DNA from 2 places in the Serinibacter arcticus genome. Region 2 is predicted to be linked to the other one. Evidence: riboswitches for the same ligand, from Rfam matches in the RefSeq annotation. Region 2 holds a riboswitch; the other holds the start of a gene.
The links. A riboswitch is a leader RNA that binds a small molecule or an ion and turns the genes downstream of it on or off. The one in region 2 is predicted to bind thiamine pyrophosphate.

Region 1: another riboswitch for thiamine pyrophosphate. It lies ahead of C8046_RS05825 (Ykof family thiamine-binding protein); the one in region 2 lies ahead of C8046_RS09535 (thiamine ABC transporter substrate-binding protein).

Annotation. Positions count from the first base shown of each region.
Region 1 covers NZ_PYHR01000002.1:1,263,025-1,277,319, forward strand. Annotated here, with positions in the region: gene C8046_RS05780 (type II secretion system F family protein) at 1-571, shown strand, start outside; gene C8046_RS05785 (type II secretion system F family protein) at 568-1,509, shown strand; gene C8046_RS18030 (hypothetical protein) at 1,590-1,883, shown strand; gene C8046_RS19180 (TadE/TadG family type IV pilus assembly protein) at 1,982-2,293, shown strand; gene C8046_RS05795 (pilus assembly protein) at 2,290-2,763, shown strand; gene C8046_RS05800 (hypothetical protein) at 2,760-3,248, shown strand; gene C8046_RS05805 (hypothetical protein) at 3,300-4,139, opposite strand; gene C8046_RS05810 (energy-coupling factor transporter transmembrane component T family protein) at 4,194-5,057, opposite strand; gene C8046_RS05815 (ABC transporter ATP-binding protein) at 5,054-6,694, opposite strand; gene C8046_RS05820 (ECF transporter S component) at 6,684-7,346, opposite strand; gene C8046_RS05825 (Ykof family thiamine-binding protein) at 7,343-8,125, opposite strand; TPP riboswitch at 8,116-8,224, opposite strand; gene C8046_RS05830 (MurR/RpiR family transcriptional regulator) at 8,347-9,180, shown strand; gene C8046_RS05835 (ABC transporter substrate-binding protein) at 9,314-10,471, shown strand; gene C8046_RS05840 (ABC transporter permease) at 10,468-12,207, shown strand; gene C8046_RS05845 (ABC transporter ATP-binding protein) at 12,204-13,265, shown strand; gene C8046_RS05850 (histidine phosphatase family protein) at 13,262-13,840, shown strand; gene C8046_RS05855 (aminotransferase class I/II-fold pyridoxal phosphate-dependent enzyme) at 13,851-14,295, shown strand, end outside.
Region 2 covers NZ_PYHR01000002.1:2,088,925-2,103,219, reverse strand. Annotated here, with positions in the region: gene C8046_RS19380 (hypothetical protein) at 1-402, shown strand; gene C8046_RS09585 (hypothetical protein) at 604-1,593, opposite strand; gene C8046_RS09580 (PfkB family carbohydrate kinase) at 1,879-2,778, shown strand; gene C8046_RS09575 (nucleoside/nucleotide kinase family protein) at 2,771-3,451, shown strand; gene C8046_RS09570 (SdrD B-like domain-containing protein) at 3,534-5,351, shown strand; gene map (type I methionyl aminopeptidase) at 5,420-6,187, opposite strand; gene C8046_RS09560 ((deoxy)nucleoside triphosphate pyrophosphohydrolase) at 6,244-6,660, shown strand; gene C8046_RS09555 (SAV_915 family protein) at 6,770-7,090, shown strand; gene C8046_RS09550 (hypothetical protein) at 7,087-7,377, shown strand; gene C8046_RS09545 (hypothetical protein) at 7,374-8,645, shown strand; gene C8046_RS09540 (hypothetical protein) at 8,642-9,367, shown strand; TPP riboswitch at 9,375-9,507, shown strand; gene C8046_RS09535 (thiamine ABC transporter substrate-binding protein) at 9,561-10,700, shown strand; gene C8046_RS09530 (ABC transporter permease) at 10,927-12,561, shown strand; gene C8046_RS09525 (ABC transporter ATP-binding protein) at 12,563-13,315, shown strand; gene C8046_RS09520 (EamA family transporter) at 13,305-14,249, opposite strand.

The DNA.
Region 1 (14,295 bases), 830 kb from region 2:
GCGTCGCCGGATCGAGCTGGGTCAGCTCTGGCCCGACGTCGTGGACGACCTCACCTCGGCGGTCCGCGCCGGGCTCACCCTCCCCGAGGCCATGGTCGCGATGGCCGAGCGCGGTCCGGAGGAGCTGCGCGCCGACATGGCCGTCTTCGCCGCCGAGTACCGCGCCTCCGGCCGGTTCCTCGACGCCCTCACCGTGTGGCAGGAGCGTCTGGCCGACCCCGTCGCCGACCGGCTCGCCGCCACCCTCCGCGTCGCCACCGAGGTCGGCGGGACCGATCTCGGCCGGATGCTGCGCACGCTGTCGGAGTTCCTGCGGACCGACCAGCGCACGCGCGGGGAGCTCGAGGCCCGCCAGTCGTGGACCGTCAACGGCGCGCGGCTCGCCGTCGCCGCGCCCTGGCTCGTGCTCGCGCTGATGAGCGGTCGGGGGATGTCGGCGTCGGCGTTCGACACCCCCGCCGGTATCGGGCTGCTGGCGGGCGGGGCCGTCGTCTCGGCGCTCGCGTACGCGGTGATGCTCCGGATCGGCCGGCTGCCCGAGGACCCACGCGTCCTGCGGAGCCGGCCGTGAACGCCGTCGGAGCCCTCGTCGGGGCGGGGGTCGCGAGCGGCGCGCTGCTCGTGGTCAGCTCCTGGCGCGCGGCCCGACCCACGCTCGCCGAGCGGGTGGCGCCCTACGTGGGCAGCCGCTCGGCGACCTCATCGTTGCTGGCCGCGCCGGTCGCGCCCCGCACCCTCCGCACCGGTCCCGGCCTCGCCAGGGCGCTGGCCCCGCCCGTCGTGACCGACCTGTCACGTCTCCTCGAGCACCTCGGCAGCTCGACCGTCAGCATCCGCACCCGGCTCGCGATGCTCCCGGACCGCGGCGGCGTGGACGGCTTCCGCGTCGAGCAGGTGCTGTGGGCCGCGATCGGACTCCTGGCGGGCCTCGTGATCGCGGTCCCGCTCGCCGCGACCCGTGGCCTGCAGCCGCTGCCGGTGGCCGCGCTCGTGCTGCTGGGCGCCGTCGGTGGCGCCCTGGCCCGGGACTGGGCGCTCTCGCGCCAGGTGCAGGCCCGCGAGCGCCGGATCGTCGCCGAGTTCCCCACCGTGGCGGAGCTGCTCGCGCTCGCCGTCGGGGCCGGGGAGTCACCGGTGGCCGCCCTGGACCGCGTCGCCCGGACCGTCGACGGCGCCCTCGCCGCCGAGCTCGACCGCACCCTGGCCGACGTCCGCGCCGGCGCGACCGTCGCGCAGGCCCTCACGTCGCTCGGCACCCGCAGCAACCTCGCCGCCGTGTCCCGCTTCGCCGACGGCGTCGCGATCGCGATCGAGCGCGGCAGCCCCCTGGCGGACGTGCTGCGCGCCCAGGCGGCCGACGCCCGCGACGCGGCCAAGCGCGAGCTCATGGAGTCCGGCGGCCGGCGGGAGATCGCGATGCTCGCCCCGGTGGTCTTCCTCCTGCTGCCGCTGACCGTCGCGTTCGCCCTCTTCCCCGGCATCGCCGCGCTGAACCTCACCACCCCCTGATCACCCACCCCCTGACCGACGACCCCTGACCGACGACCTCCTGACCGCCCACCCCCTCCACCCTCCCGAGAGGAATCCCGATGTGGCACTCCCCGCGCACCGCCCCGACCAGCACCCGACCGTCCGCGAGACGGCCGACCTCCACGACCACGGCGGCGCTCCTGGCCGCCCTGACCGTCACCTTCCTCACCTCGGCCACGAGGCTGCGCGACGCCGTCGACCGGCGCGTGGACGACCCCGAGCGCGGCGACGTGCCCGGGTGGGTGATGGTGACGCTCATGACCGCAGGCCTCGTGGCGGTCGTCTGGGTGCTCGCCGACGACTGGATCCGCCAGCTCTTCCAGCAGGCGGTCGATCGCGTCTCCGGTCCCTGACCTCGCCGCTCACCCGCGCCCGCACCCGGCTCACGAGCACGGGGTCCGAGCGGGGCTCCGCCATCGCCGAGACGGTCCTGGTCGGGGCGCTCGTCCTCGTGCTGGTCCTGGGACTCGTGCAGCTCGCCTACGCACTGTGGGTGCGGACCGTCCTCATCGACGCCGCCGGCGAGGGGGCGCGGTACGCCGCGCTGCTCGACGGCGACCTCGGCTCGGGCGAGCAGCGCGCCCTCCAGGTCGCGGCGTCCGGCGTCACCGACGGCTACGTGGACCACGTCGACGCGAGCGTCACCTCCGAGGCGGGTTACGACGTCATCGTCGTCGAGCTGCGCGCCCCCGTCCCCGTGATCGGCCTGCTCGGGCCGACGGGAACGCTGTCGGTCGCGGGCCGGGCGGTGGTGGAGCAGTGACCCACCTCCGGCGACTCCCCCGGATCCTGCGCGACGGACCGCACGCTGCGGCACCGGGCGACGGCGAGCGCGGCAGCGCGGTCGTGGAGTTCCTCGGCGGTACCGTCCTGCTCGTCGTTCCGCTCGCCTACCTCGTCCTCACGCTCGCGCAGCTCCAGGGCGCCGCCTTCGCCGCGGAGAGCGCCGCGCGCGACACCGGCCGGCTGATGGCGACCGCCGACGACCCCGGGGACGCGGCCGCGCTCGCCGCCCGCGGGGTCGAGCTCGCGTTCGCCGACCACGGGATCGAGATCGACGGCGAGCAGGCGCTCGAGGTGACCTGCTCGCCGTCGTGCACCGCCCCGGGGGCGACGGCGCACGTCACGATCGCCGCCGACGTCCCGCTCCCGTTCTGGCCGGGTGGCGGGCTCACCGTGCCCGTCACGGCCGAGGCCGTCACCAGCATCGACAGCTACCGGGAGCGGTCGTGATCGCGGGCCTGCTGCGCCGTCGCCTCCGCCCCGGCGACGACACCGTGGGCAGCGCCGACCCGGAGAGCGGTCGCATCCTCGTCCTGACGATCGGTGCGCTCGCCGTGGCCGCCTCCCTGATCGCGGCGATCGCCACCGCGAGCGCCGTCTACCTGGACCGCAAGGCGCTCCTGTCGCTCGCCGACTCGACCGCGGCCTACGCCGCCAGCCAGATCGACGAGCGCTCCTACTACGGCGGCGACGACCTCGCGGTGACCGACGAGTCCGTGAGCGCGTCCGCCGCGGACTTCCTCGTCCAGGCGCCTCCGTCGCTCACCGACGCCCCCGGGCTGCAGCTGGCCGACCCCACCGGGACGCCCGACGGCGGAGTCACCGCCGAGGTCACGCTCACCGCCCTGTCGCGGCCGTCGTTCCTGCCGTGGGTGCTGGCGCCCTGGTCCGAGGGCATCCCGATGACCGTGACGGCCTCGGCCCGGGCGTCCTGACGGCAGGGTCGGGCGGCGAGCGGCGGTGGGAGCACGGCTGCCCCTGCAGCGTCAGTCCGTCGCAGTCGAGAATTCCACCGGTTCGCCCCCGATGGCGACCGCCCGATCGCCGAACCCCGGGTCGAGGCCCCACAGACCCCAGCGCTCGTCACCCCCTCCCAGCACGTAGAACGCATCGTCCACCGGACCTCGCGCCTCCCAGAACTGGACCCACTCCGCCTTCTGGTCGAGCGAGTCGAACTCCAGCAGCACGACCGCGGGTCGCTCCTGACAGATCCGCACCGTCTCGCCGGACTCGCCTGTGTCGCCGGCACCGAGGTCGCCCTCGCACCCGAGCGCCTCGTGCAGCTCCTGCTGGCCCGTGCCCGACCGCGGCCGCTCCACCTCGACCGCCTCGGCGTCCGCCGTGGCCGAGAAGATCGAGGTCTCCTCGTTTCCCGCTCCACGGCGGAGGGAGAACGTCCAGCCACCCCACTCCTCGCCGTCGCTGAGCTGGTCGGAGGAACCTGGGTATCCCGTCGCTTCCGCGAGGCAGCTCATCCCAGCGACGACGGAGAAGGCGACACCCAGGTCCGGAAGATCACCGCCGGCGATGTCGTCGGCATCGACGTCGCCCGCCGCTCCGAGCGACCTGGCGTCAGCACCGAGAACTTCGATCAGAACGTCCGAGCCATCGAGTCGAATGAGGTCGCCGCCCGCTCGCGAGCAGGACTCGTACACCTCTTCCGCCACCTCGACATTCCCTCCCCCGGCACAGCTGGACAGCACCAGCGTCAGGACAGCGATCGCTCCGATGAGCGGACTCGTCTTGGGCACGAGGTCTCCTTGCTGGGACGTGGGTGGAGGCCTGCTGGTTCGGAAAGCCTGCACGCGAACGGGTTGAGTGGCCATTGTCGACCAGGAACCCGGGCGACGCTCGGCCGTGACCCACCGTGTCGACCTCCGTCAGGCGATCACCAGCACCGTCGCGACCACCCCCGCCAGTCCCACGACCAGCGCCAGGTCCTGCCACCCCAGCGCCACCGGCCGCCACACCGTGCGCGGCCCGGAGCCGAGCCCGCGCGACTCCAGCGCGAAGGCGATCCGCTCGGCGGAACGGATAGACGTCACCAGCAGCGTGAACGCGCAGCGCGCCAGCATCCGCGGCCCCGTCCGCGGCCGCCCCGCCCGCCGACCCCGCTCGCGCAGCGGCGCCCGCACCGCGTGCGCACGGGTGATCGTGCGCCACTGCTGCGGGAGCACGCCGAGCAGGCGGTAGCCCGCGAGCAGCGAGTAGGCCACGCGCGGGCTCAGCCGCGCGTGCTGGACCAGGCTGACCATGAGCCGACGGGGATCCACCGTCAGCACGAGTGCCACCGAGCCCACCCCGATCACCATCGTGCGCAGCGCGAGCGCGGAGCCGATCGTCAGGCCCTCGACGGTGACGCGCACGGGCAGGTCCGGCCAGAGCTCCGTGCCCGGACGGGCCAGCGCGTTCACCGTGACGAGCCCGATCGCGAAACCGACGAACGGGAGCTGCGCGAGCAGGAAGCGCCCGAGCCCGGGCCGCGCCCCGACCAGCACGCCCACCACCAGCACGGCCCAGAGCACCGCGAGGGTGACCGGGTCGAGCAGGAACAGCGTGAGCACGGACAGCGCCACGAGCAGCGCCAGCACGACCGTCGGGTTGCGCCGGGCCAGCCAGGACGACGCCGGTCCGCGCGCGTCAGCGGGATCGGCGCCCACCGCGCGGACCGGGATCGCCGGCCCGCGCGCCGCCGTCGTCACCCCGGCCGCCTCCGCGCCACCCGACCCGACCGTCGCCGTCACGCCGCCACCGCCACGTCGTGCGCGAGCTCCTCGAGAAGCCGCAGCGCCGGCCGCACCGGCACGTCGTGCTCCACGAGGAAAGCCAGCAGCGGCGGCACGACCATCCCGGCGGAGGCGAGCGCCACCGGATCCCGCAGCAGCTCCTCGGGGGTGAGCACGGCGGCCACCCCGCCGTCGGCCAGCACCACCACGCTGTCGGCGCAGGCGGCCACGGCCCGCAGGTCGTGGCTCGTCAGCGCGACGGCGAGGCCGCCGTCGGCCGCCTCCCGCAGCGCGCCCATCGCCACCGCCGTCGCCGCCCGGTCGAGCCCGTACCCGGGCTCGTCGGCGAGCAGCACCGGTCGGTCGTGCACGAGCATCGCCGCGAGGCTCAGCCGCCGCTTCTGGCCGCCCGACAGCGCGTAGGGGCTGTGCTCCGCCCAGTCCGCCAGGTCGAACCGCGCCAGCGCGTCGGCCACCCGCGACGAGCCGTGCGGCAGACCGAACGCGATCTCCTCGCGCACCGTCGCCCCCACGAGCTGGTGCTCGGGGTCCTGGAACACCAGTCCCGGGCGCGGCCCGTCGACGGTGCCGGCGGCCGGCCGCTCGAGCCCGGCGAGCGCGGCCAGCAGCGTCGACTTCCCGGCGCCGTTCGCCCCGACCACCGCGACCAGCTCGCCCGCGTGCAGATCGAGGTCGACACCGGTCAGCACCGGTCGCCCACCCGCACGAATTGTCAGGCCGCGGGCACCGAGCACCACGGGACCACGCTCCGCCGTCGCTCCCACGTCGCCCGGCCCCTCGGACGCCGTGAGCGCGAGCAGCGCGCCCCGCACGTGCGGCGAACCGAGCCCGCCCCCGAGCCCGAGCAGCGCCTCGAGCTCGGCGTCCAGCGGCAGCCAGCAGCCCTGGCGCAGCAGCTCGCGCCCGTGCTCGGCGAGCACCCGCGCCGTCGGACCGTCAGCCAGCACGCGTCCGGAGCGCCCCAGCGCCACGGTCCTCGCGGGCAGCGCCGCCGTTCCCCCGGCCGCCCACTCGTCGAGGCGGTGCTCCACGAGGACGACCGCGACGTCGTCACCCACGCGCGCGACGGCGTCGCGCACCGCGGCGACGCCCGGCGCGTCGAGCATCGAGGTCGGCTCGTCGAGAAGCAGCAGCCGAGGCGCCGTCACGGTCGCCGCCGCGAGCGCGACGCGCTGCAGCTCTCCTCCCGAGAGCTCCCCGCTGGCGCGCTCGCGCAGGTGGGCGGCCCCCGCCGTCGCGAGCGCCGCGTCCACCGCCGGGCCGATGAGGTCCCGCGGCACGGCCCGGTTCTCCAGCGGCAGCGCCACCTCGTCGGCCACGAGCGGCAGGCAGACCCCGCTGACGGGGTCCTGCGCGACGGTGCCGACGTGCTCGCAGACACCGATCACCCCGGCCGTGACGGGGTCGGTGCCGGCGATGCGAACCGTTCCGGTCACCCGCGCGCGGACGTGCTGCGGCACCGCCCCCGCGAGCGTGCGCAGCAGCGTGGTCTTGCCCGATCCCGAGGGCCCGAGCACGAGCACGTGCTCCCCGGGGCCGAGGGTCGCGGTCAGCGGGCCGACGCCGTCGCCCCCGGGCAGGACCACCTCGAGCGCGTCCGTCTCGACGACCCCTCCGGCCGCCTCAGCGCTCACGACGCACCAGCTCGGGCTCACCGGCGCCGTCGGCGCCATCAGCAGCGGCACCCGCGCGCCGCTCCCGCTCGGCCGCCTCGCCGATCGCGTAGTTCGCCAGCACCCCGGTGCGCAGCAGCCCGTCCACGATCACCTTGGCCAGCAGCCCACCGAGGATCACGCCCGACAGCGCCTGCACCCCGAACCGGACCAGCACGAGGTCCTGCCCGAACCACCCGAACCGGAACGCCGACCAGAAGAACACCAGTCCCGCGCCCATCAGCCCCGACAGCGCGTAGCGACCCCAGCCGAACCTCCGGTAGCGCCCGAACGCGAACGGCAGCTCGCTCCCGACGCCCTGGATGAACGCCGCGACCAGCAGCATCGGCCCCACGGCGCTGCCGAGGAAGACGACCTCGATCACGGACGCGAGCACCTCCGCGAGGATGCCGACACCGGGCCGGCGGACGATCGCGATGGCGATGGGGGCCACGAGCAGCCAGCTGCCGGCGAGGAAGTGCTGGGCCAGGTCGCCTGCCGGTCCCATCGCGATCGACAGGGCCGTCCAAGCCTGCACGAAGGCCCAGTAGAGGAACCCGAACACGGTGCCGAGCACCACGACGAGCACGATCTCCTTCAGCGTGAGCCGGCGGCGGGGCACGAGCGCGCTCATCGGACGACCTCGCCGTCGATCGCGCCGTCGGTCGCACCGGCCGGAGCCGCGTGGTTCGGGCTGTTCAGCGAGACCTGCAGGTGGCTGGTGACGTGCTGCACGCTGCGGCCCACGAGCACCCAGCCGGCGACGGCGGTGGCGAGCACGTCCCCCAGATCGCCCTCGAGCCGGGTCACGAAGTGCTCGGACCCGCGGAACGTGCCGAGCTCGCGGGCGTGGTCGATCGCCGCGTAGATGTCGCGCATGTGGTCCGGCTCCGGGGGCGCCGCCCCGTCCGGCCCGACGGCGGGGGCCGCGTCCGCGAGCGGGTACAGCGCCCACTCGGCGGCGGCGAGGCGCCCCGTGGTGCGGGTCGGCGGCACGCTCGCGCCGCGCGGTCCGGCCCCGCCCGGCCGCTCGCACACCACCTCGCCCGGGCAGCCGCGCGAGAGGTGGACGGTCAGGGTCACGTGGTGGCCGGTCGCCGCGAGCGCCGCACCGAGGTCGGTGAGGTAGCGCAGGAGGTCGGTCTCGGACCCGCCGACATAGGTGGACACGTCCCCCGTGCTGAGGACGAGGCCGTCGGTCGACACCTCGGCGAGCGCCCGCGTGAGGACGTCGACGTAGTCGTCGGCCATGACGGAGGCCGTGACGCGAGCGCCGACCCCGAAGGTCAGCGGATCGCGCGTGAGGTCCCCGGCGGAGGGCCCGGCGACGGGGGTGGTGGGGGTGGGACTGGTGAGCAGCATGCGACGCGCCTCTCGGGCAGCGGCGGCACGGGCGCGGACGGCGGTCGTCACGCGTAGCTTCCTGCGCCGGCATGATCCGGATCAGGTTCGACGGTCGGAGTTGGAGAACTCCCTCTCAGCCCAGCTCACTGGACTCCCGTGCTCACGGACGACCCTAGCCGGGTGACGCCCCGGCGACACCCGTGGTCCGCGGGGTGAACCCTCGCGCAACAGCACGTGAACGTGCACGACTTGCACCCATCGCACGTGGACGTGCGCCTAACGTCCCGAACGTGCTCATTACCCAGCTGGCCGCGAGCCACGGCCCGGCCCTCACGCCGACGGACCGTCGACTCGTCGCCGCCCTCCAGACGCAGCCCGACCGGGCCTCGTACTGGCGCGCCCACGAGCTCACCGACCCGCTCGGGCTGCACCAGTCCTCGGCCACGCGCCTGGCCCAGCGGCTCGGCTTCGACGGCTACCCGCAGCTGCGGGACGCGCTGCGCGAGGACTACCTCGCGGGCGACGGCCCCTCGCAGCGCTTGCGCGGCCGCCTCGAGCGTCACCCGGACGGCGACGTCCTGACCTCGTTCGTCGACGACGAGTCCGCGGCACTCGCCGCGCTCCCCCGCCACGTCACCCAGCCCGAGCTCGACGAGCTCGCCGACCGGATCCTCGCGGCCCGCGAGATCCTCCTGTTCGCCCAGGGCAACGCCACCGTGCTGGTCGACCTGCTCGCCCGTCGGCTCGAGCGGTTCGGGATGCGCACGGTGCGTCTCGTCGGCTCGCGCCGAGACCTCGCCGAGCGGCTGTCGCGGCTCGAGCGCGACGACGTCGTCCTGGCGTTCGTCTTCCGCCGGGCGCCGGCCGTCCTGGGCCCGCTGCTCGCCGTCGCGACGGCGGCCTCCGCGGGCACCGCGATCGTCACCGACACCGTCGTGTGGTCCTCACCGCGCCCCGACCAGATCGTCGCCGCACCCCGCGGCGGCGCCGACGACTTCCTCTCCCTGACCGTGCCGATGGCGATCGTCAACGCCCTCGTGCTGACGATCGCCCGTCGGGCCGACGACGGGGCGCTGCAGTCGCTCGACCGTCTCGGCCACCTCCTCGAGCAGCTCGAGGCCTGACCTCCCCGACCTGCCTGACAGCACCGCCCCACCCAGCACCACCCCACCCAGCACCACCCCATCCAGCACCACCCCACCCAGCGCCACCCCTCGCAGCACCTCCCCCACCCCGCGCCCGACCGAAGGATCAGCCATGCCTCGCCGTCACCGCACCGTCCCCCTCCTCGCCCTCGCCCTGCCGCTCACGCTCGGCCTCACCGCCTGCTCCGGCGCCGCGTCCGCCCCCGCCGACGACACCGACTGGGACGCGCTGTCCCACGACGAGCTCGTCGAGCTCGCGGAGGCCGAGGGCACCGTGTCGGTGTACGCCTTCACCAGCCGGATCGCCACGATCGAGGAGTCCTTCGAAGCCGCCTACCCCGGCATCGACGTCGTCGCCACGGACATCTCCTCCACCGAGCTGATCACCCGGCTGGCCAGCGAGCACCGCGCGGGCAGCACCACCGCCGACGTCGCGTACGTCTCCGACGCCCCGGTGGTGGTCACCGAGCTGCTCGCCGACGACGTCCTGCTCCCCTACGTCCCGGCCCGCGTGGCCGACCAGCTGGCGCCGGAGTTCACCGCGCCGCTGGTCGCGAACCGGCTCTCCACCAAGGTGCTCATGTACAACGAGGAGGCCCACCCCGACGGCGCGCCGGTCGCCAACCTCTGGGAGCTGACCGAGCCCGCGTGGAGCGGCAAGGTCGTGCTGGTCGACCCCAACGTCCGCGGCGACTACCTCGACCTGATGACGGAGATGTCGCTCCGCTCGCAGGAGATGGCCGATGCCTACGAGGACCACTTCGGCACGCCGATCGAGCTGGACGAGGGCGTCGAGGACGCGGGGCTGCAGTTCGCCGTCGACCTCTACGCCAACGACGCCGTGCTGGTGGACGACACGGACACCGTCAACGCGGCCGTCGGCGCCACGGGTCAGGCTGACCCGCCCGTCGGCTTCACCTCGTACTCCGACCGTCGCGACAACTCCGACGAGGGCTGGGCGCTGCAGGTCGCCGCGGGCGTCACGCCGTCGCCCGGCATCGTCTTCCCGGCCATGCTCGGCGTCACGGCCGGCGCCGAGAACCCCGCGGCCGCCCGGCTGCTGATCGACTTCATGATGGGCGACGACTCCGAGACCGGCGGCGACGGGTTCGCCCCGTTCTACGTCGCCGGCGACTACCCGACGCGGGACGACGTCGTCGCCCCGGCCGAGGCCGTGAGCCTGGACGAGCTGGGTGGCTGGAGCATCGACCCCGAGGCCTCCGCCGAGCGCCGCTCCGCCGTCGCCGACTTCCTCCTGACGATCCAGTGAGGTCCGCCCTCACGGGCGCCCTGCGCGACGCGCGACGCCCCATCCGCTGGCTGGCGCTCGGCGTCCTCGCCGTGCTGGTGCTGCTCGTCGCTCTGCCCCTGGTGGGCCTGGTCCGGGCGACGCTCGGACCCGCCGGGAACGGCGCGTGGACCGACGTGCTCGCCAGCCCGATGTCGCAGAACCTGTTCTGGATCCCGCTGCGCAACTCGCTGCTGGTGGGGCTCGGCACGGGGCTGCTGTCCACGGTGCTCGGCGCGTTCCTGGCCTGGGTCGTCGTGCTGAGCGACGTGCCGGGCCGCAAGGTGATCGGGGTGCTGTCGACCATCCCGTTCGCGCTCCCGAGCTTCGCGATCGCGCTGGCCTGGGAGAGCGTCTTCCGCAACGACCGGGTCGGCGGCGCCCCCGGGCTGCTCGCCTCGCTCGGCGTCCCGGTCCCCGACGTGCTCTCGTGGGGCGCGGTCCCCGTCACCCTCACGCTCGTGGCCCACTACTTCTCGCTGTCGTTCGTCGTCATCGCCGCGGCGCTGGCGAACGTCGGCGGCGACATCCTGGCGGCGGCCGAGCTGACCGGCGCGAGCCGGGCCCGGGTCGCCGTCCGGATCGCCCTGCCGGCCGTCGCGCCCGCCGCGCTGTCCGGCTTCCTGCTGGCCTTCGCCGAGGGCGTGAGCAACTTCGCGGTCCCGGCGCTCCTGGGGCTGCCGGTCCGCTTCCAGACCCTCAGCACCCGGCTGTACGGCGCCATCTCCACCGGCGACACGGCCCGCGGCTACGTCCTGTCGATCCTCCTGGTGGTGATCGCCGCGGCGGTGCTGTACCTCGGCACGCGGGCCACGGCCGGCCGCTCCTTCGCCACGATCACCGGCAAGTCCACGCGGCCCCGCACCATGACCACGGGCCCCTGGCGGTGGCCGCTCGCGGCGGTCGCCGCGACCCTCGTGCTCGTCACCGCGATCGTGCCGAGCATCGTGCTCGCGATGAGCACCTTCCTGCGCCGCACCAACCGGCTCGACGGCGGACTCACCCTGCACTACTGGACAGGCACCTCCGACCCCGGGATCGCGCAGGGCGTCCGCGGCATCCTGCGCGACCCGACCGTGCTCAACGCGCTCGGCGGCACGATCGCGCTCGGTCTCGCCGTCGCCGCCGGAGCCACGCTCCTCGGCCTCCTCGGGGCGCACGTCCTGACGCGGCTGCCGCGCGCCCGCGTCACCGCCGGCGCGATCAGCCTGCTCAGCTACGTGCCCTTCCTCATCCCCGGCGTCGCGTTCGGAGCAGCCTTCATCGCCCAGTTCGGAGCGCCGATCGGACCGTTCCCCTCGCTGTACGGGACGTTCGCCATCCTCGTGGTGGCCGGGATCGCCGCCAGCGTCCCGTTCGCCTTCCAGACCTCCAAGGCCTCGCTGGCGCAGGTGTCGGGCGATCTCGAGGAGGCCGCCGTCCTGACCGGGGCGAGCGGGTGGCGCCGGATGGTTCGCATCGTGCTGCCGCTCACCTCGCGCGGCGTGGTGGGGGGCGGTGTCCTCGTGTTCGTCACGATGGTGCGCGACCTCTCGCTCGTGGTCCTCCTCGTCACCCCCGCCACCCCGCTGCTGTCCGTCATGACCTTCCGCTACGCCAGCGAGGGCTTCACCCAGCACGCCAACGCCATCACCCTCGTCATCGCGGTCATCTCGGTCACCGCGACCCTCCTCGCCCGCCGTCTCCAGGGCGCCCGACAGAGCGGAACCACCTCATGACCCGGATCGTCCTCGACGGGCTCGGCAAGCGCTTCGGCGACCAGCCCGCGCTGCACGACGTCGACCTCGACCTCCCCGACGGCGCGTTCGTCGTGCTGCTGGGCCCCTCCGGCTGCGGCAAGAGCACCACGCTGCGCATCCTCGCCGGGCTCGAGGACCCCACGAGCGGACGCGTCCTGTTCGGCGACCGGGTGGTGGCCGACGGCGACCGCGGCGACGTCGTACCCGCCAAGGACCGCGGCCTCGGCATGGTCTTCCAGAGCTACGCCCTCTGGCCCCACATGACCGTGCGCACCAACATCGACTGGCCGCTGCGCGTCGCGGGCTGGTCCACGGCCGACCGCACGGCCCGCGTCGACGAGGTGCTGACGATGCTCGAGATCGACGACCTCGCCGACCGCTACCCCACGGAGATCTCCGGCGGCCAGCAGCAGCGCGTCGCCATCGCCCGCACCGTGGCGCCCCGCCCCGGGGTGCTGCTCTTCGACGAGCCGCTGTCCAACCTCGACGCCAGGCTGCGCGTGGACATGCGCGCCGAGCTCGTCCGCGTGCACCGAGCCACGGGCGCGACGAGCGTCTACGTCACCCACGACCAGACCGAGGCGCTGGCGATGGCGACGCACATCGCCGTCATGAAGGACGGCGTCGTCGAGCAGTTCGGCACGCCGACCGAGCTGCTCGAGGAGCCCGCCACCGCCTTCGTGGCCTCGTTCCTCGGGACCCCGCCGCAGGTGCTGCTCGAGGGCCCCGACGGTTCGCGGTCGATGTACCGCCCCGACTCCGTCGCGCTCGACCCGGCCGGCGAGCTGCCGTTCGAGGTGCTGGAGTCGACGCCGGTCGCCGGGCGCTGGCTCGTGACCGGGCTGGTCGGGGCGACCGGCTCGGTGGCGTCGGGACGCTCGCGTCAGCGCGTCACCGTCATCACCGACGGCGCCCGTCCGGCCGGCGAGGCGACGGCGCTGCGGCTGCCCGACCGCCCGGCCGCCGTCTTCGGCGCCGACGGCCGCCGCGCGACCCCGTCGACCCCGTCCCCGACGTCGACCCCGGTGACCGCATGACGACGCTCCTCCTCGTCCGGCACGCGGCCACCCCCTGGACCCAGGAGCGTCGGCTGCAGGGACGCACGGACATCGACCTGTCCGACGCCGGTCGCGCCGACGCCGCCGCGCTCCGCCCGCTGGTCGCGGCCTGGGCCCCGGCCACGCTCATCAGCTCCCCGCTCGCCCGCACCCGCTCGACGGCGGCGCTGCTCAGCGACCTCGACCCGACCCTCGACCCGCGCTGGATGGAGTCCTCCCTCGGCGACTGGGAGGGGCGCCTGCCCGCCGAGCTCGGGGCGGACTACACCGCCTGGCGGGCCGGTCGCCTGGTGCCGCCGGGCGGCGAGGACGCCGACGCGGTGCGGACCCGGATCGTCGCGGCGGTCACCGCCGCGGCGGCCCGCCCCGGCCCGGTGCTGGTCGTCACGCACGGCGGAACCATCCGCGCGGTGCTCGCGCACTACCTGGGTCTGACGGCCGACCTGATCGAGCCGGTCGCGGCGCCGAGCCTGACCGCGGTCGACGTGGACGGACGCGGGGCGAGGCTGCGCGCGTTCAACGCCGGCGCGGCACGGCCCGTCCCCGCCGCCTAGGCTCACGGGCATGGCCGAGATCCCCACGCCCCGCTGGCGCGCCGTCGCGAGCGCCGCCGGCCTCGCGGCGCCCGACGGCACCACCCGGCCGACGATCTTCGCCGAGATGACCGCGCTGGCGACGGCCACGAGCGCGGCGAACCTCGGCCAGGGCTTCCCCGACGCCGACGGCCCCGCGTGGATCCTCGAGGCAGCCGTCGAGGCGATCCGCGGGGGCCACAACCAGTACCCGCCCGGCCGCGGCGTGCCCGCGCTGCGCCGCGCCGTCGCCGCGCACCAGGAGCGCCGCTACGGCCTCGTCCTCGACCCCGGGACCGAGGTGCTCGTCACGGCCGGCGCGACCGAGGGCCTCACCGCGGCCGTCCTCGCGCTGGCCGGCCCCGGCGACGAGGTCCTCACCCTCGAGCCGTTCTACGACTCCCACGCCGCGGCGATCGCGCTCGCGGGCGCCACCC
Region 2 (14,295 bases):
GTGGCCGTCCCGCCGCAGCAGGGGGAGCCCGACGGCGAGCTGGTCCAGCGCCGTCACGCCCTGGTCCGCGACGCGCGCGGGGAGCGTGCCGCGGTGCGGGCGGTAGCGCACGCGCACGAGGCGCTCGCCGTGCTCGCCCCGGCTCCGGGCGCCGACCTGGTGGGTCGGCGCCTCGCTCGTGAGGGTGCCGTCGGGGTGGTGCGGCGGCGGCGCGAGGACGGTGAGCTCGTGGCCCGCGGCGACGAACCGGTCGGCGAACGCGCTCCAGCGGCGCTGCGGCGCACCGGTCTCGGGGGCGTAGTAGTGCGTGAGGAGGGCGATGTGCACGTCGTCCCCCCCGCCGTCCCCACCATCGTTGTGCTGGCCACGGTCCCCTGCACGGGCCGGTCCTGGCGATCGTAGTGCGACCACGTGCGGGAATGGCCTGCGGAGGTGGCTGGCGGGGCGCGGCCGCGGAGTTCCGCCCTCGCTGTCTGCGGACGGCCCTCGCTGTCTGCGGACGGATGCCGACCCGACTTCGAGCCCGACGCCCTGACCTGCGGCGATGCCTGACGAGTCGTCGCTGCACCGGATCCGTCCGCAGAGAGCGAGGGCCGTCCGCAGTCAGCGAGGCGGATCGGAGTCGGCCAACCACCTCAGCCGACGCCGGTCGACGGCCCCGAGGTGCGGCCACCCCTGCGCGGCCGACGTCGGCCCGGTCGCCGCCGTACGCACGGCATCGACCGCCGCCAGGATCGGCCCGGACAGGGACGGGTCGGGTCTGGACGGGCCGGCGTCGAGCGCCCGGAGCAGCGCGACGACCTCGGCGACGACGTGGGCGGGGTCGGAGTCCTCGTAGGAGAACCGGGCCGTGGGCAGGCCGAGGCGCAGCGCCGTGCGCGCTCGGGAACGGTCGCGGCGGAACGTCCGGCGGTCGGAGTGGAAGGCGTAGCCGTCCAGCTCGACGATCAGCACTCCCTCGACGAGGAGGTCGACCTCGCCGACACCGGGCACGTCGACCCCGGCCGCGACGCGCAACCCGGCGCGACGGAGCGCGAGCCGGGCCTCGGTCTCGATGCGCGACCGCGACCGTCCGTCGACGTCGACGTCGAGAGCGGCGGCGCGGGAGCGCGAGATCCGACCGACCGCGGCGACGACGTCGGACCTGAGGGCGCCGTCGGCGGCGTGGGTCACCCGGTCGAGGGCGACCACCGCGTCGTCGTAGGGCAGGCAGACGGCGGCGCGCGCGGCCGCGCTCACGAGCGAGACCCGGCGCGGGAGATCGCCGGGGGCGAACGTCTCGAAGTGGCGCCTCACCCCGACGGGCAGGGGTGCCTTCCGGCCGCGGTGACGCGGCACCGAGCAGTGCACGACGGAGGCGTCGCCGGGCATGTCGTAGCCCAGCTCGCGCAGGGCCGAGACGCAGGACACGGCGCCGTTGAGGCCGACGGCGACGCGGATGGGTCGCGGTGCCGTCGGGAGCGCGTACCCGCCCCGGTCGAGCTGCTCGAGGCTGCCGGAGGCGACCAGCGTGGCGAGCCGGTAGCGCGAGCTGTCGAGCTCGGAGAAGCGAGCGGCACCGCCGAGGGCGGCGATGCGGGCCAGGATGTCCATCGCGCCAGGGTGCCCTGACGGGGCGCTGCGGCGCGCGGCCTGTGGACAACTCGTTGTGGACAACGTGCTCGGGGCGACGGCGCCATGAATGGTGGGGCCCGCGCGGCGCCGTCGCGCCCTCGCTGTTTGCGGACGGATGCCGACCCGACTTCGAGCCCGACGCCCTGACCTGCGGCGATGCCTGACGAGTCGTCGCTGCACCGGATCCGTCCGCAGAGAGCGAGGGCCGTCCGCAGTCAGCGAGGCGGATCGGCGTCGGCCATGCGGCCGGGCAGGATGGTCCGCATGCCCCAGCCCCACGGCCTGTTCGCCGGTCTGGCGACCCTCGACGTCGCCCAGCACGTCGAGCGCCCGCCGGGCGCGAACGAGAAGGTGACGGCCACGGCCACCCACCTGTCGGCCGGCGGTCCGGCCGCCAACGCCGCCGTGGCGTTCGCCGCGCTCGGCGGGCGCGCCACGCTCCTCACGGCGCTCGGGGAGAGCCCGACGGCGGTGCTGGTCCGGGCGGAGCTGGAGGAGCAGGGGGTGGACGTCGTCGACGTCACGCCCGACGCGACCGCCCCGCCCCCGGTGTCCGCGATCATCGTCACGACCGCGACGGGCGAGCGAAGCGTCGTCGGCTCCGACGCCGTGGCCAGCACGGTCGAGGCGCCCGACGGCGAGGCCCTCGCCGCGCTCGTGGCCGACGCCGACGTCGTCCTCGTCGACGGCCACCACCCGCGCCTCGGCGTCGGCACGGCGACCGCCGCCCGCACCGCCGGTGTCCCCGTCGTCCTCGACCTCGGCCGCTGGAAGCCCGCGATGGACGCGCTGGTCCCGCTCGCCGACCACGTCGTCTGCTCCGCCGACGCCCGCGCCCCCGGCGCCACCGACCACGCCTCCTCGGTCGCCGCCCTCCGTGAGCGCGGGGCGCGCGTCGTCGTCGTGACGCGCGGCGCCGCACCGGCGCTGTGGTGGGCCGACGGGGACGACGGCGAGGTCGCCGTCCCACGCGTCGTCGCCGTCGACACGCTCGGCGCGGGCGACGCGTTCCACGGCGCGTACACCTTCGCCGTCGGATGCGGGCAGGGCCCGACGGCGGCCGTGCGGCTCGGCGTCGACGTCGCCTCGCTGCGGGTGGCCCACGCCGGGCCGCGTGCGTGGGCCGCCCACCTCCCCGCCCGGCAGGGGGCGACCGATGACTGAGGCGACGATCGTCGAGACCACCCTCGAGGACCTGGTGGAGCGCGCGCGAGCGCTCGCCCACCGCGGCGGCCGCCGGATCCTCGGCATCTGCGGCGCTCCCGGCTCCGGGAAGTCCTACCTCGCCGACCACCTGGTGGCCGCGCTGGGGCCCGACCTCGCCGTCGCCGTCCCGATGGACGGTTTCCACCTGGCCGGCGAGGTCCTCGACGCGCTCGGCCGCACCCCGCGCAAGGGCGCGCACGACACGTTCGACGGCCTCGGCTACGTGGATCTGCTGCGCCGGCTCCGGGCCCAGCCGCCGCGGGCCGACGGCGAGGACCCCGCGCTCGACGGCGTCGTGCTCGCCCCACGGTTCCGCCGCGAGATCGAGGAACCCGTCGGCTCGGCGATCCCCGTCCCGCCGGACGTGCCGCTCGTGGTGACCGAGGGCAACTACCTGCTGCGGCGGGAGGCCCCGTGGACGCCCGTGCGCGACCTCCTCGACGAGGTCTGGTTCCTCGCACCGCCCGAGGACCTGCGCCACGACCGCCTCGTCGCCCGGCACGAGTCGTTCGGACGCTCGCCTGCGGCCGCGCGCGAGCGCTCGTTCGGCAGCGACGAGGTGAACGCCGGGGTGATCGCGACGACGGCGGGGCGCGCCGACGCCGTGTGGCGTCTCGTGCAGGGAACCTGACCTGCGTCCCGGTCGCCGGAACGCCCGGCGTCGGTCACACTGATCGCCACATCGGGGATTCGATCGACGAGGACGGACGGCAATGCGGGGGACACGGGGAACGGTCGCGCGGGGGCGTCGACTGCTGGGGGCACTGGTCGCGGGGACGCTGGCGCTGGGGATCGTGGGGGTGACCGTCGCGCCCGCGAGCGCGGCCGACACCGCCGTCATCGGCGACAAGGTCTGGAACGACGTCAACCGGAACGGTCGGCAGGACGCCGGTGAGCCGGGCGTCGGCGCTGTGACCGTCACGCTGTACGCGGCCGACGGCACGACCGCGCTGCGCACTGCGACGACGAACGCCGTCGGCAGCTACAGCTTCGGCGCGCTGCCCGCCGCGACCTACGTCGTGGGGTTCGCCCTCCCGCAGGGGTTGGTGTTCACCACGCCACGGGCGCCCGGCGTGCCGTTCTTCGTCGACTCCGACGCCGATCCCGTCACCGGGCTCACGCTGCCGATCGAGATGAGCGAGGGACTCACCAACAACACGATCGACGCGGGCATGTCCACCCTTCCGCTCGAACTCACCAAGGAGGTCGTGGGCATTCCCGTCGTGGCCGACGACCTCACCACCAGCGTCACCTACGAGCTCACCGTCACCAACACGGGGCTGACCCCGGGCCGCTACGACCTGAGCGACACGTTCCGCTTCGCCGACGCGGTGAGCGTCACCGACGTCACGACCGAGTCGATCTCCCCCGCGGGCCTGCCGCTGTCGGCAACGTTCGACGGTGCGGTCGACCCCGTGCTGCTCACCGACCAGAGCATCGACGGCGGGGCGACCCACACGATCCGCATCGTTGCCGAGGCGACCGTGGCCAGGGACGTCTCCTACGACTTCCGGGGCTGCGAGCAGCTCGACCCCGAGTGGCGCACCGGCTTCCTCAACGACGCCGCGCTCACCTCCTCCGGCATCGAGCTGCAGGCCTCGGCCTGCGCCGGGATCGTCATGCCCCCCAACCCCCTCGGTGCCGTCAGCATCACCAAGGAGGTCCTCGACCCCGACGGCCTGCTCGCCGGGGCGTCCTTCGACGTCTCCTACTCCGTCGTCCTGCCGGGCAGCGACGCCGTCCAGTCCTACGAGCTCGACCTCCTCGCCGGCGATCCGCAGGTCCTGACCGGCCTCCCGGTGGGGACGCGGGTCGTCTTCGCCGAGCCGGCCACCACGCTGCCCACGCTCCCGGCGGGCTACGCCTGGAACGAGGCTGCCTTCTCCCCGGCCTCCGGTGTCACGGTCGAGACCCCGTGCACCACCGAGACCTGCGAGGCGGAGGCGCTCTCCGTCACGCTGACCAACTCCTACACCTCGCCGCAGGCACCGGCCAGCGGCGGCTTCACGGTCACGAAGGTCGTCGACGGCGACGGCGCCGTCCCTGCGGACACCATCTACTCGCTCACCTACACGCTCGACGACGCCGCCCCGGTGACCGTCGAGATCACCGCCGGTGAGCCGGTCGCGTTCGACGACGTCCCCGCCGGCACGGTCGTCACCCTGACCGAGGGCGCGCTGCCCGACGTCGACGGCGTCACCTGGGGTGAGCCCGCCTTCGTCGTCGACGGCGTGGCGTCCGGCGCAGGTGCCCGGCTCACGATCCCCGCGGACGACACGGTCGCCGTCGTGCTGACCAACACGGCCGACCCGGACGACGATCCGTCGACGACTCCGAGCTCCACCGGTCCGACGACGACGCCGCCGCCCGGCACGCCCGGGTCCGGCGGCCCCTCCGCGGGTGCCACCTCCCGCGCCGGCACGGGCCTCGCGGCCACCGGCGCCGACACGGTCGCGCTCGGCGCGGCGGCCGGCGTCCTCCTGCTCGCGGGCGCGGCGCTCGCGGCACGACGCCGTCGCCACCTCTCGTAGCCGGAACGGACACGGCGCCCGCCCCGCAGCTGCGGGACGGGCGCCGTCGTCGTCGGGCGGGAGGTTCCTCAGCCGCGATCGGTGAGGATGACCGGGCCCGTCGGCGTGACCGCGATCGTGTGCTCCGAGTGCGCGCCGCGCGAGCCGTCGGTGGACCGCAGCGTCCAACCGTCGGGGTCGGTGTAGATCTCGTCGGTGGCGATGAGGAACCACGGCTCGATGGCGACGACGAGGCCCGGCTTGATCTTGAGGCCCCGGCCGGCGCGGCCGTCGTTGGGGATGTGGGGGTCGCCGTGCATCGTGCGGCCGACGCCGTGGCCGCCGAAGTCGGTGTTGACCTTGTAGCCGTACTGGTGGGCGACCTCGCCGATCGCCCAGGACACGTCGCCGAGCTTGTTGCCGACGACGGCCGACTCGATACCGGCCTTCAGCGCAACCTCGGTCGCCTCGATGACGCGGAGGTCCTCGGGGCGCGGGGTGCCGACGATCGTCGAGAGGGCCGAGTCCGTGACCCAGCCGTTCAGCTCGGCGGCGAAGTCGACCGACAGGAGGTCGCCGTCGGCCAGGACGTAGTCGAACGGCAGGCCGTGCAGCACGGCGTCGTTCACGCTGGTGCATAGCACCTTGCCGAACGGCGAGGCGCCGAAGCTGGGGTGGTAGTCGATGTAGCAGGAGCTCGCACCGGCGTCGCGGATCATCTTGTGCGCGAGCTCGTCGAGCTCGAGGAGGTTGACGCCGACGGCCGCCTTCTCCTTCAGCGCGCTGAGCACGCTGGCGACGAACGCGCCCGCGGGGCGCATCTCCTGGACCTCGGTGGGCGTCTTGAGCTCGATCACACGGCCCAGCGTACGCGCGGGACGCCGAAACCCCGCGGGGATCCTAGGATCGGGGGGTGCCCGCCCTCGTCGTCGCGGCCGCGATCCTCGATGATCTCGCCGCTCCCACCCGCCTCCTCGCCGCACGCCGCAGCGCGCCCAAGACCCTCGCCGGTGCGTGGGAGTTCGCCGGGGGGAAGGTCGAACCGGGTGAGGATCCCCTCGGCGCCCTCGTGCGCGAGCTGCGCGAGGAGCTCGGTGTGGAGATCACGTTCGGTTCCCTCGTCGCCGGGCCGAACCCCGACCAGACGTGGCCGATCCACCAGGGCCACACGATGCTCGTGTGGACGGTCGAGATCACGGCCGGTCCGCCCGCGCCCCTGCAGGACCACGACGAGCTGCGCTGGCTCGAGCGCGACGAGCTGCGCTCGGTGCCCTGGCTCCCGGCCGACGTGCCGATCGTCGACGCCGTCGCCGACGCCGTCTTCGCCTGACGGGGCCGCTGTGCCCCCGATCGGTGGGCACCTCTCCCCTGAACGAGTTCTCACCACGTCACCGAGCGCTGTCCTACCGTGGGATCACGCCCCGAAACGAAAGTGCCCCATGAGCTCCTCGACAGTGACCCCCGACCGACCGGCCGGACCGACCAACCCGCCGATGCCGCCGCTCGTCTACGTCCCGACGACGGACGAGGCCGACCCCGCGCAGCGCCGGATCCTCATGCACACCGTCGAGGACGGGCGAACGGCGCTGTACGTCTACTCGGCGATCGACCGGCTGCACCGGTTCTACCTCGCGGACAACCACTGGATCGTGCTCGACGTCGCCGGCCTCCAGAAGGCCTTCGACGCCGCGCCGTACGACCTGCTGTTCGTGGACGTCAGCCCGGGGCTGCAGGAGATCGAACCGGAGCCGGCCCGGTGACCGACATCGACGTCGAGCTCGACGACCTCCGCACGATCTCGACCGTCCTCGGTGACCGCGCCACGACGCTGCAGGGGATCCAGGTCCCCGACGGTCCCGACGCGGGCATCGTCTCCGCCGTCATCACCTCGCTGCTGGGTCAGCTCACCACGAGCGTCGGGAACATCGCGTCGTCGCTGACCGCCGCCTCCGAGTCGGTCGGCCGGGCCCGCGAGTACTACCAGCTCGCCGACGCCGAGGCCTCCGCCACGCTCGAGGAGATCGACGCCGCGATGGAGGACCAGTGAGCGACGTCGACACCGAGATCACCGGTAGCCCGAGCTCGATCCGCGGGACGGTGACCTGGCTCCGCGACACCCTCGCCCCGGCCGTGCAGGCCGCGGCCGACGACCTCACCAGCGCCCGGCTGCTGGCGAGCGAGGGCTGGCAGGCGACGGCGGGGTACGCGTTCTGGTCGACGGCCACGCGCGCGATCCGCACGACGGACGACCTCGAGTCGTCGGTCCGCAGCCTCGCCGACGACGTCGACGACTTCGCCACGAGCCTCGAGCGCTGCCTGGAGGACATGCGGCAGGCGCGCAACGACGCCCGTGACGGCGACCTGGTGGTCAACACCTACATCGTCCGCGACCCGGGTCCCGGCCCGGCCTTCCCGACGATGCCGACCGATTCTGCGGACACCCAGGCGTACGACACCTACTGGCAGGCCGATGCGGCCTACCAGGCGCACCAGGAGAAGGTCAGGGTCTTCATCGCCGTCCGCGCCGAGGCCGACCGCGTCGACCGGGCCTACCGGACGGCGTGCGAGAAGCTCAACGGCGACATCACTCCCGGCGCGCACGCGTCGTGGATGGTGACGATCGGCGAGATCCTCGGCGACGGCGTCGTGGCCCGGTACGCGATCGACCTCGCCCAGCAGGCGCACGCGCTCAACACCCGCGCGGACGAGCTCTTCGCCATGGGGCAGCAGCAGCTCGACGACATCGCGAACAACAGCGGGTTCTGGGACCGGCGCTACCGCAACATCAGCTGGCTGCCGGGCTGGCTCGACCAGAGCCGCATCGAGGCGGACCGGCTCGCGGCGCAGGGCCTCATGGACCAGGCCGACGACCTGCGGACCCAGGCGGCGAACCTCGAGCCGGGTCGCACCTCGCGGATCTTCCGCACGGCCGGCAAGATCCTCGGTCCGCTGGGACTGGGTCTCGGCGTCTACAACGACTGGCAGGAGGGCGAGAGCGTCGAGCAGATCGCCGTCTCGCAGGGCGGGTCGGCCGCGCTCGGCGCGCTGGCCGGCATCGGGGCCGCCGCCGGGACCGGCGCCCTCATCGGCTCGGTCGTTCCGGGTGTGGGCACGGCGGTCGGTGCGGTCGTCGGCACCGTCATCGGCGCCGGCGTCGCGATCTTCGCCGACGGCGCCATCGACTCCTTCTTCGAGAACGGACCCGACGTCGGCGAGGCCTGGAACTCGGGGGTCGAGGCGCTCGGGGACACGGCCGAGGCGATCGGCGACTTCGGCGGCAGCGTCGTCAGCACGGTCGGCGGCTGGTTCGATTGACCGCCGCTCGCCGGGCGTCCCCCGTCGCCGTCGGTGCGCTCGTGCTGCTCGGTGTGCTCGTCGTCGCCGTGGGGTGGGCCCTGACGAGCCGGGGCGCGCTGTCGTCCGTGGTCTCCGGCACGCTGGCCATGACGCTCGGGGTCACGGTCCTGCTGTCCGCGGTCTCGCTCCAGCGCCGCCCGATCGAGGCGGATCGCGCGCGGTCCGACCGCGCCCTGGCGCCGCGGCCCGACCAGATCGACGGCGAGCCGGCGATGCGTTTCCCGCGCGGCGCCGGCTCGTCGCGGGTGCTGGCGTTCGCCGCGCTCGGCGTGCTGGGCCTGTGGGCCGTGGTGATGATCGTGCTCGCGATCGTGCGCGGTGCACCGCTGTGGCTCGTGCTCCTGGTGCCGTGGGCGGTCCTGGTGCTCGGCGGACCGGTGCTCGCGGCGACCGGCCGCCTGGCCCCCGGCTCCGTCTACGTGACCCCGACGCGGGTGGTCGACGTCGACCGCGGCGGTCGCGCCGAGATCGCGCTCGTCGACGTCGACCTCGTCACCCCGATGGCCGACCGCCTGCTCCTGCGGCCGCGCCGCCCCGGGGCGGTCGTCGTCCGTCGCGAGGCGGGGCCGTGGTCGCGACGACCGCGCACCGACCTGCTGGTCGTGGAGACCACCGGGCTCGGCGGCGGCAGCGAGCTGCTGGCCGACCACGTGCGGGGTGTGCAGGGTCCTCGGCGGTAGGCTCGTCCTCGAACGACAGGGGAGCGCCCCACCGGCCCGATCACTCGATCGACGCCGGACGCGCTGAGAGTGCGGCCCAGCCGCAGACCCTCGAACCTGCTCCGGTTAGCACCGGCGAAGGAAGTCGGGAATTCTCTCCCCGGTGCGCACCCGCGCGCCGGGCCCTCCCACGCACCTCTGGGAGGACCACCGCATGACCCCCACCACCGCGCGCCCGCGCCTCCGCCGTCGCCCGCTGATCGCGACGGCGGCGCTCACGTCCGCCTCGCTCCTCGCCCTCGCGGGCTGCTCGCTCGGCGGCGGCTCGCCCGCGCCGAGCGCGACGAGCAGCCCGAGCGACTCGGCCACCGACTCCGGTGAGCCGTCGGGCGAGGGCGCGTCGCCGTCGTCGTCCATCACGCTGGTCACCCACGACTCGTTCAACCTCAGCGAGGACGTGCTCGCGGCGTTCACGGAGGAGACGGGCATCGCGGTCACGCAGGTCGCGCCCGGCGACGGCGGCGCGCTCGTCAACCAGCTCGTGCTGACCAAGGCCTCGCCGCTGGGGGACGTGGTGTTCGGCGTCGACACGACGTTCGCCTCGCGCGCCGTGGACGAGGGCGTGTTCGCGCCGTACACCTCGCCCGCGCTGCCGGCGAGCGCCGAGCAGTACCTGCTCGGGGACGCGCTGACGCCGATCGACGTCTCCGACGTCTGCCTCAACGTCGACCTCGGCTGGTACGAGGAGAACGGGCAGGAGCCGCCCGCCTCCTTCGACGACCTGGTGCTGCCCGAGTACGCGGGGCAGACGGTCGTGACCAACCCCGCGACGTCCTCGCCCGGGCTCGCGTTCCTGCTCGCCACGATCGGGGCCAAGGGCGAGTCCGGCTGGGTCGCCTACTGGGAGCAGCTGCGCGACAACGACGTGCTCGTGGTCGACGGCTGGTCCGACGCCTACTACGTCGACTTCTCCGGCGGCGAGGGCGAGGGTGAGCGCCCGGTCGTGCTGTCCTACGCCTCCTCCCCGCCCGTGACCATCGGCGACGACGGCGTCCCCACCACCGCCGCGCTGCTGGACACCTGCTTCCGCCAGGTCGAGTACGCGGGCGTGCTCGACGGCGCCGCGAACCCCGAGGGCGCGCAGGCGTTCGTCGACTTCCTGCTCTCGGAGCCGGTCCAGGCCGACGTCCCCGAGCAGATGTACGTCTACCCCGTCGACGCAGGCGTCGAGCTCCCGGCCGACTGGGCCGAGTTCGCGCCGCTCGCGAGCGCGCCGTGGGACGTCCCGGCCGCCGACATCACCGCGAACCGGAGCGACTGGATCGACACCTGGACGCAGACGGTCCTGGGGTGACAACCATCCGCGAGGCCCTTCGGGTCCGTTCCCGAGGCCGTTGCGGCGTCGTCGCGAGGCCTTTCGGGTGCGCTGCGGTGACGCCGTGGTGACCACAACGGCCTCGGATGCGAGCCCGAAGGGCCTCGGGAACGGACCCGAAGGGCCTCGCGACCGCGCCAGAAAGGCCTCGCGAAGGCTCTCGTGGGCGACGGCGGGGCGCACGACGGCGTGGACCCTCGCCGTCGTGCTCCCGCTCGCCTTTCTCGGCGTGTTCTTCGCCTACCCCGTGGCGACCCTGGTCGCGCGCGGTTTCGTCACCGACGGCGTGCTCGACCTCGGCGGCTTCGCGGAGGTGCTCGGCAGCGCGCGCACGTGGCGCGTCGTCGGCCACACGCTCGGCCAGGCCTCGCTCGGCACGGTCATCGCCGTCCTGCTCGGCGTCCCCGGGGCGTACGTGCTCTACCGCCGCACGTTCCCGGGGCGCCGCGTGGTGCGCGCGCTGGTCGCGGTGCCGTTCGTGCTGCCGAGCGTGGTCGTCGGCGTCGCGTTCCGCGCGCTCCTCGCGCCCGCGGGCCCGCTCGGCTTCCTCGGTTGGGACCGCACGTTCCCGGCGATCATCGCGGCGCTGGTGTTCTTCAACTACGGGCTCGTGGTCCGCATGGTCGGCACCGTGTGGGAGCGCCTCGACCCGCGCACCGAGCAGGCGGCCCGGGCGCTCGGGGCCTCGCCGCTGCGTGCGCTGCTGACCGTGACCCTTCCGGCGCTCGCGCCGGCGATCGCCTCGGCCGCCTCGCTCGTCTTCCTCTTCTGCGCGACGGCGTTCGCCGTCGTCCTCGTGCTCGGCGGCTCGCGCTACGCGACCGTCGAGGTCGAGATCTGGCTGCAGACCACCCAATTCCTCGACCTGCGCGCGGCCTCGGTGCTGAGCGTGGTGCAGCTGGTGGTCGTCGCGCTCGCCCTGACCGTCTCCGGCCGCGCCCGTCGCAGCCGCGAGCGCGCGCTCGCCCTGGTGGAGACCTCGCGCGCGACGGCGCCGCTGCGGCTCGCGCTCGGGCGCGGTCGCGGGGGCTCGGGGCTGGACGTCGCGGCCGCCGCGCTGACCGCCGTCGTCGTGGGCCTGATCGCGCTGCCGCTGCTGACGATGCTCGTGCGCTCGTTCCGGCACGACGGCGCGTGGACGCTGCGCCACTACGCCAACCTCGCCACGACCGGGGACCGCGCTCTCAGCGTGAGCGTCTGGCAGGCGACCGAGAACTCGCTGAGGATCGCAGTGGACGCGACGATCATCGCCGTCGTCGTCGGGGTGGTGCTCGCGCTCGTGCTCTCCCGCCGGCCGCGTTCGCGCCTCGGCCGCCGGGGGATCGGCGCGCTCGACGCGGCCGTCATGCTCCCGCTCGGCGTCTCCGCCGTCACCGTCGGGTTCGGGTTCCTGATCGCCCTCGACCGGCCGCCGCTCGACCTGCGCAGCTCGCTCCTGCTCATCCCGATCGCGCAGGCGATGGTTGCGATCCCGCTCGTCGTGCGCGCCGTGCTGCCGGTGCTGCGCGCGATCGACCCGCGGCTGCGGCAGGCGGCCGCGACGCTCGGCGCCGGCCCGGGCCGGGTGCTGCTCACCGTGGACGGACCGCTGGTGCTGCGCTCGCTCGGCCTCGCGGTCGGGTTCGCGTTCGCCGTGTCGCTGGGGGAGTTCGGCGCGACGTCGTTCCTCGCCCGCCCCGATCGGCCCACCCTCCCGGTGGTGATCTTCCGGCTGCTCGGCCGGCCCGGGGACGGGAACTACGGCATGGCCCTCGCGGCGTCGGTGATCCTCGCCGTCGTGGTCGGGCTCGTGATGACGACGGCGGAGCGACTGCGCCCCGCCCACGCGGGAGAGGTGTGACATGGGCGGTCAGGAGTCGGGGCTGAGCGTGCGCGACGCCGTCGTGCGCTACGGGGAGGGGACGCGGGCGACCACGGCCGTCGACGGCGTCGACCTCGCCATCGCGGGCGGTGAGGTGCTCGCGCTGCTCGGACCGTCGGGCTGCGGCAAGTCCAGCCTGCTGCGCGCGATCGCCGGCCTGGAGCCGCTCACGGCGGGGTCGGTGGCGTGGGACGGCGAGGACCTCACCCGCGTGCCGACGCACCGCCGCGGGTTCGGGCTGATGTTCCAGGACGGGCAGCTCTTCCCGCACCGCGACGTCGCGGGGAACGTCGCGTACGGGCTGCGCGGGACGGAGTGGGGTGCGTCGAGGGCGGTACGGGCCTCCCGCGTCGAGGCGATGCTGGAGCTGGTCGGGCTGGCGGGCTACGAGCGCCGCGCGATCGCGACGCTGTCGGGCGGTCAGGCGCAGCGGGTGGCGCTCGCGCGATCGCTCGCGCCGTCGCCGCGGCTGCTGCTGCTCGACGAGCCGCTGTCCTCGCTCGACCGTCGGCTGCGCGAGGAGCTGGTCGGGGAGCTCGGACGGGTGCTGCGCGCGGCCGGGACGACCGCGCTGTACGTGACGCACGACCACACGGAGGCGTTCACCGTGGCCGACCGCGTGGCCGTGATGCTGGAGGGGCGGCTGGCCCAGGTGGCGACGCCGGACGTGCTCCGCGCGGCGCCCGCGAGCGCCGAGGTGGCCGGGTTCCTCGGGGTGCCGCTCAGGGCGTGACGGGGGTGGGTGGGGTCGGCGGATTGCCGCGGGAGGAGAGCGTCGAGCCGACGCTCGCCGCGACCACGACGGCGACGGCGAGCGCCTGCACCCAGGTCAGCGTCTGGGACAGCAGGAGGAACCCCGCGAGGCACGCGACCGCCGGTTCGAGGCTCAGCAGGATGCTGAACGCGCGGGCCGGCAGGCGCCGCAGGGCCGCGAGCTCGAGCGTGTAGGGGATGACCGAGGCCAGCGCGGCGGTGCCGGCGGCGATGAGGAGCAGGTGCGGTTCGGTCACGACGCCGACCGCACCGCCACCGAGCGGGGCGACCGCCGCCGTCGCGACCACCATGGCGACGGCGAGTCCGCCCATCCCCGGGACGCGAGCGCTGACCCGGGCGTTGGCGAGGATGTAGGCGGCCCAGAAGGCGGCGGCGACCAGGGCGAGGACGACGCCGACCGGGTCGAGGCCGCCGACGGGGCCGTCGCCGCCGTCGCTCTCGCCGGGATGGCCCAGGCCCAGCGCCACGATGCCGGCGCCCGCGACGAGCACCCAGACCGTGTCGCGCCAGCGCCGCGTGAGCGCGGCCGCGAGCACGAGGGGGCCGAGGAACTCGATCGTGACGGCGATGCCGAGCGGGATGCGCGCGATCGAGGCGTAGAACGCCCCGTTCATGCCGGCGAGCGCGAGACCGAGGGCGCCGACGGCCAACCACTGCGCGCGCGCCCAGGTGCGCACGCGGGGCCGGAAGACGGCGAGCAGGACGATCGCGGCGATCCCGAGGCGCAGGAGCGTGGTGCCGCCGGGGCCGAGCACGGGGAACAGCTGGGCGGCGAACGCGGCGCCGAACTGCAGCGAGACGCAGCTGCCGACGACCATGAGCGCGCCGACGCCCGTGCCGCCGCCGCCATGGGCGATCGCGAGCGCGGGTGGTGGGGTCGTCACGGGGTCCATGGTGGCGGACGGGACGCCCGGGCCGGACCCGTGTCCGCAACGGCGG